DNA from 3 places in the Ewingella sp. C233 genome. Region 2 is predicted to be linked to each of the others. Evidence: predicted binding sites of a transcription regulator. Region 2 holds the regulator's gene; each other region holds the start of a gene.
The links. The regulator CRP, encoded in region 2, controls carbon source genes, mostly activating them, when cyclic AMP is high. The targets are predictions, from matches to a motif close to ATGTGANNNNNNTCACAT.

Region 1: the regulator CRP is predicted to act here: its motif matches at 1,262-1,279, upstream of ACZRKO_RS03075 (ABC-F family ATPase).
Region 3: the regulator CRP is predicted to act here: its motif matches at 1,583-1,600, upstream of ACZRKO_RS05390 (CidA/LrgA family protein).

Annotation. Positions count from the first base shown of each region.
Region 1 covers NZ_JBUZRI010000001.1:653,393-655,663, reverse strand. The annotation lists gene ACZRKO_RS03075 (ABC-F family ATPase) at 1-1,240, opposite strand, end outside; gene ACZRKO_RS03070 (hypothetical protein) at 1,409-1,789, shown strand; gene ACZRKO_RS03065 (TolC family protein) at 1,879-2,271, shown strand, end outside.
Region 2 covers NZ_JBUZRI010000004.1:23,190-25,460, reverse strand. The annotation lists gene ACZRKO_RS17745 (YccS/YhfK family putative transporter) at 1-990, opposite strand, end outside; gene crp (cAMP-activated global transcriptional regulator CRP) at 1,085-1,717, opposite strand; gene ACZRKO_RS17735 (OsmC family protein) at 2,078-2,271, shown strand, end outside.
Region 3 covers NZ_JBUZRI010000001.1:1,173,311-1,175,581, forward strand. The annotation lists gene flgL (flagellar hook-associated protein FlgL) at 1-271, shown strand, start outside; gene ACZRKO_RS05385 (CidB/LrgB family autolysis modulator) at 452-1,144, opposite strand; gene ACZRKO_RS05390 (CidA/LrgA family protein) at 1,141-1,539, opposite strand; gene xylB (xylulokinase) at 1,728-2,271, opposite strand, start outside.

The sequences.
Region 1 (2,271 bases), on a different contig from region 2:
CGTCTTTCTCGGACTTCCACTGGCTCATCCAGTCGAATACGTTCAGAGAGTCATCGAATTCATATTCGTGATCCTGCGCGTAGTAACCGATTTTGGCGTTTTCAGACCATTTCACCGAACCGCTTTCTGGCTCATGCTCACCCACCAGCGTTTTCAGTAAGGTGGTTTTACCGATACCGTTGGCGCCCAGAATGGCAATTTTCTCACCGACTTCCAGCATCAGGCCAAGGTTTTTAAACAGCGGACCGTTATCAAAACCTTTGGTGATTTTTTCAACTTCCAGCGCATTACGGAACAGTTTTTTGTCCTGCTCAAAACGCATGTATGGGTTCTGACGGCTGGACGCTTTGATTTCGTCGAGCTGAATTTTGTCAATCTGACGGGCACGGGAGGTCGCCTGTTTAGATTTGGAAGCGTTGGCGCTAAAGCGGCTAACGAAGGATTGCAGTTCAGCAATCTGCGCTTTTTTCTTGGCGTTATTGGCGCTCAGAAGTTCACGGGCCTGCGTGGCCGCCGTCATGTATTCGTCATAGTTGCCCGGATACACGCGCAGCTCGCCGTAGTCCAGATCCGCCATGTGCGTACAGACCATGTTCAGGAAGTGACGGTCATGCGAAATGATGATCATGGTGCTGTTACGTTCGTTCAGCACCTGCTCCAGCCAGCGAATAGTATCGATGTCCAGGTTGTTCGTTGGTTCGTCAAGCAGCAGAATTTCCGGATCAGAGAACAGCGCCTGCGCCAGCAATACGCGCAGTTTAAAGCCCGGTGCGATTTCGCTCATCAGGCCGTAGTGTTGTTCTACGGGAATGCCAACGCCGAGCAGCAGTTCGCCCGCGCGTGATTCCGCACTGTAGCCGTCCATTTCGCCGTATTCGACTTCCAGATCGGCCACTTTATAGCCGTCTGCTTCGCTCATTTCCGCCATCGCGTAAATGCGGTCGCGCTCTTCTTTTACGGCCCACAGTTCGTTATGGCCCATGATCACGGTGTCGAGCACGGTGAACTGTTCGAAGGCGAACTGATCCTGGCGTAGTTTGCCCAGACGCTCGTTCGGGTCGAGTACCACGTTACCGCCGGACGGCACTAAATCGCCACCGAGGATCTTCATGAAAGTGGATTTGCCGCAACCGTTAGCGCCGATCAAACCGTAACGGTTACCGCCGCCAAATTTCACGTTAATATTTTCGAATAACGGCTTGCTGCCGAATTGCATGGTGATGTTGTAAGTACTTAACACAACGCTCGCTCTTAATTAGGAATGTGATTTGGCGCGCATTATGCCACAACGGCGCAAGGAGATCGCCTGTTGGGATGGTTGTTTTTCAGGCGGACCTCCTCACATCGGTAACTTTTTGTTAATTTTGACCGGATGTTAATTTCGCGGCTTTGCATTACACTGCCGGCCATGAAAAAAATCCGTCTGTTGATCCTGCTCATTCTTAGCATCACGCTGCCTTCTTTAGGGCTGGCGTCGGTGAATTTGATTGCGCAGTGTTCCGCGATGACGGAAATGACCACCAGCGAGCAGGCAGCGATGCCGGGTATGTCGACGATGGCCGACTCCCCTGATGACTGCATGACGCAAAAAAGTGACATGTCGTCGAAAGGCAAGCAGCAAGGCGGGCAAAGCTGTAAGTTTGGCGCCAACTGTAATCTCAGCACAATTTTGACCTCTTTCGTTCCCCTGACGTTATCTTCCCCTTATCACGACAACGCGTTACCGACACCTGAAACTCCGTTTTCTCCGGCCCTTGAAGGCCAGTGGCGCCCTCCACGGTTCATCTGATTCTTATCGATAGCTAACGCCGTTCAGCCTGTGGCTGGCGGAATAAGGTATGCCTTTTGGCGTGCCGTTACTTTCATGGAATCAATACGATGTCCTTTAAATCGTTCTTTTTTCCTGTGCAGCTTTTGCTCGCAGGAATACCTTCACTCGCCCATGCCGCGCCGCTGACCTTCAGCTATGCGGTCAGCAGCGCGTTGCAACAATCTCCCGAGTTATCCGCCAGCCAGACGGGTATTCATTCTGCACAGGCGGCGGCTATTCCCGCTGGCGCATTACCTGACCCTAAACTCATTGCCGGGCTCGACAACTTCCCGGTCTCCGGCCCCATGGCGAATTCACTGACCGAAGAGTCGATGACCATGGAGAAAATCGGCCTGATGCAGGAATTTCCTAATTCAGCCAAGCGCGATGCCCGTGAGGACGTGGCGAACGCGCAGGTCGGGCAGGCCGGTTCACAACACCGTATTTTACAAACTGATGTG
Region 2 (2,271 bases):
GCGGGCAATGCGGCTGAAATGGTAATAACAGAACTGGCCGACCGGGTTATCACGGTACCGTGAGGCGATTTTTTCCAGCGCGGCCAGCTCATTCGCCATGGTGAAGCGTTCAGAACGCCGGTGATAAAGAATGTCGTCGGCAATTACCCGCAGACGGGCGGCAATCACCTGGGCGTTACGGCGGATCACGGCTTCGGCGTGGCTCTCTTCCACCAGTTTTTGGACTTCTTCTGGCAGATGCAGGCTGACGGTAATGTGCTCTTGTAAATCCAGTGCGACCTGAAAACGCTGGAATAGCCGTTTGTGCTGATGATGGTGGCCGTTATTGGGCAACATGTGCAGTTGTTGATAGAGCAGGGCGATCAGATCGATGACCTGCTGCTGGCGCTTAAGCAGCGGCGGCAGCGCGGTTTCGGGATCGGTGTGCTGGGTCAGCAGGCTATATTTAGCTTCGAAATAATCCGCCAGTTGCAGATAGAGCTGGCTGAGGCTTTCGCGCATCGGCTGCTCTTCTGACAGCCGGAACCACGCCCAGTTAAACAGCCCGTACCAGGCGGTACCGACGATATACAACAGGGGCGCATGCCAGACAGGCACCACGCCTGCCATGCTGAGTGTGAAGATGGTGGCGACCAGTGCACCGGGCAGCAAACGGGCGTGCAGCGGGCTGATTTCACCCGTCACGCCAAGCACCAGCGCGAACGACAGCATGATAAGCGGGAGCGGAACGTGCCAGTTCACCAGCATCAGTTGCAGCATCAGGCTGCTGAAAGCAAAGAGAGAGCCCCCCACGATCAGGCGTTTGAAAAAGCGCTTATGCGGGGTATCAAGGCCGGAGATATTGCAGCAGGCGGGGACCAGAGAAAATAAGAGTCCCATTTGCAACTGACCGAGCATCCAGCCAATCGCCACAGGAATAGACAGCACCAGCGTCTGGCGCAGGGCATAGTTGACTTCGGGATGGTAAAAAAAACGACGCCATAACGTCATGCGTTGCTTCTTCAGCCGCGCTATCACTGTGTTGTATCCCTATTTCCCAATAAAAACGGCGCGACAGTTGCCTGCCGCGCCGTTTTTCAGGGAATTAACGGGTGCCGTAAACGACAATCGTTTTACCGTGTGCGGAGATCAGGCTCTGATCTTCCAGCATTTTGAGAATGCGACCCACCGTCTCGCGTGAACAACCGACGATTTGACCAATTTCCTGACGGGTGATTTTGATCTGCATACCATCCGGATGGGTCATCGCATCCGGTTGTTTTGCCAGATTCAGCAAGGTTTGCGCGATACGGCCCGTCACGTCGAGGAAGGCGAGGTTACCCACTTTCTCTGAAGTCACTTGCAAGCGTGTCGCCATCTGAGCGGAAAGGCGCATCAGAATGTCCGGATTAACCTGAATCAACTGGCGGAATTTTTTATAAGAAATTTCAGCCACTTCACAGGCAGATTTAGCACGAACCCATGCACTACGTTCCTGCCCTTCTTCGAAGAGTCCCAGCTCGCCGATGAAGTCACCTTGGTTCAGGTAGGAAAGTATCATCTCTTTGCCTTCTTCATCTTTAATCAGGACGGCAACCGACCCTTTCACGATGTAGTAAAGCGTTTCGGCTTTTTCACCTTGGTGAATCAGCGTACTTTTGGAAGGATACTTATGTATATGACAGTGAGACAGGAACCATTCGAGAGTAGGGTCTGTTTGTGGCTTGCCGAGAACCATTAGCTATTATCCTCTGTTGTTATCGCTGCCCAAAATCACAGGGCTCAGAGTTCCCTGTACGGCGTCTTAAAAAGTACGCGCCCTTTTAGCATAAGAACTGTCCAGTAATGCTGCAAGCGGGAGTCGGAGTGAAACAGCGTTATTATTGTTGTTAGCACCGTGGTTTCATGTGAAAACCACAAACCCATCACCGCAATTTACTGAAAAGTGTGTATCGGCTTCGTTTGTAGCACAGGTTTGCGCGGGTGTCTTCTGTTGTCTCGCTTCAGCATGATGGGGATCGGGTTACGTTGCCGGTTTTTGCCTAAAAGGGTAGTCTGAGATAAATTTGGCTGAATATTTATACCAGGAGTAAGGCACATGCAGGCACGGGTAAAATGGGTTGAAGGACTGACGTTTTTGGGTGAATCTGCGTCAGGTCACCAGATTTTGATGGACGGCAATGCGGGCGATAAAGCCCCAAGTCCGATGGAAATGTTGCTGATGTCGGCAGGCGGTTGCAGCGCTATCGACGTCGTCTCTATTTTGCAAAAAGGCCGCAACGATGTGCAGAA
Region 3 (2,271 bases), on a different contig from region 2:
TATCGACAAGGCGAATCGGGGTTTGCGTAACTCGTTGAATAACGTACTGTCTGTACGTTCTGAGCTTGGCACGCAAATGGATGAACTCGACAAACTCGACACGATGGGCAACGACACCAAACAAATTAACGGTGATAAGTTGAATGCGCTGGTGGGGGTAGACTGGACGGCCGCGATTTCTCAATACAGCCTGCAACAGGTTGCCTTACAGGCCTCGTATAAAACCTTTACCAGTATGCAGGGCCTGTCACTCTTCCAGATGAATTCGTAACCCCTCCATCTTGATCTGCCTTTTCCGACGGGGCTGAGAAGCCCCGATCTGCCAAGATTTTCTGAGCATACTTAAACCGGGTGTACTCAGTTTTGTATGTCACCCTGTTTGCTAAGAGCGGGGTGGCATACGTTTTTTGAAACCAATCATAAACCTGCGTACCGCCATAACCCTGCTGATTTACCCAAAGACGGTCAATAACACCGGGAAGAGGAAGGGTGCCAGCAACGAAGTAATGATCCCGCAGATGACCAGCGCCAGCGAACTGAACGCACCTTCCTGGAAGTCCACCTCGGCGCAGCGGGCGGTGCCCAGTGCGTGTGAGGCCGTTCCCATCGCCAGGCCGCGTGAAGCTTTTGTCGTGATCTTCAGAATATTCAAAATGGTGTGACCGAACACCGCGCCCAAAATCCCGACGAAAATAACGCAGACCGCGCTGATGGCAGGAATACCGTTAATCGACTGTGCTGTTGCCATCGCGATAGGCGTGGTGACAGATTTCGGCAGCACCGATGCGGCAATTTCAGGCGTGGCGCCCATCCATAAGGCAATCGCAGTACCAGTGACCATCGCGACTACGCTGCCGATGAAGCAGACACTGATAATGGACTTCCAACGGGCGCGGATCTGATGCAATTGCTCATACAGCGGGAAGGCCAGCGCGACCACCGCCGGTTGCAGCAGGTCATTGAGGATCTTGCTGCCAGCAAAGTAGCGGGCATAAGGAATATTTGTGACCAGCAGCAGCGGGATGATGATAACCATCGACATCAGCAGCGGATTTAATAAAGGTAGTTTGAGCTTTACTGCCAGTTTGCGCGTAGCGAAAAAGACCAGCAGCGTTAAAGGCAGGGACCACAGAATATCGATCATGGTTTCTCCTCCGCTTCGCCAGTGACCGGGGGTTCCCGGTGGATAAAGTGAGAACAATAGGCGGTTACCAGCAGTACAATCAGTGTACTGATTAGGCACGAAACAACCAGTGGTCCAAACTGTGCGCGCAGCATATCGTAGTAGGTCATCACGCCAACGCCGATGGGGACGAATAGCAGCGCCATGTAACGGATCAGCACATTACAGCCCGGTTTTACCCAGCGGTAAGGCAAAATTTGGGTGCAGAGCAGGGTGAACAGGATCAACATACCGATAATACTGCCGGGAATAGTCAGCGGCAGCAGAGATGAAATACCGATACCTGCATACAGACAGAGGTATATCAAAATAAATGCCCGAATATATTGTAAAAACAGGGTTATTACGTTGCGCATGGCCTTCATTCCAATAAGGTGACGCATTCATCATACAATTAAACTGTGATCTGTGCCACAAAGCAGAGTATGAAATTAATGAATGAAGTGTATGCCATTTTGGAACGAGGAACGTGGGGTAATTAGGACATTTATGATGGATTTATCTGGCAGGGTCTGGCGACAGTCAGGCCAGACCCCGTGATAATTCAACTCATTAAAGGCAAGAGCTGCGAATACAACTGACTGAAAACTTTACGGCGGGCCTGGTAAGCGTGATGTTTGTCCGCGTCTGGTACGTGGATCTGTTCCAGAGGCAGGGCGGGAAGTAACTCCTCCCGTGATTTTTGCGGATTCATGGCAATTTGTGCCAGCCGCGCAGCGCCTAGCGCCGGGCCGACATCCCCGCCGGTGCGGTATTCAAGTGTCTGCCCGCTGATGTCCGCCAGCATTTGCCGCCAGTAACTGCTGCGCGCGCCACCGCCAATCAGGGTGATGGAGTCCGGCTTCAGGCCGGTTGTGTGCAGTGCGTCCATGCCTTCCGCCAGAGCGAAACCGACGCCTTCCAGCACGGCGCGGCCAATATCCGCGGGCCCATGGTCATGGGTCAGGCCGAACAGCGTACCTTTTGCCTGTGGATTGTTGTGTGGCGTGCGTTCACCGGAGAGATAAGGCAGGAACCACACAGGTGTTTCGGCCGGTGCGGAGTGCTCAACCAGCTTAAGCAACTCACCCACCGATGCCGTGCCGGTC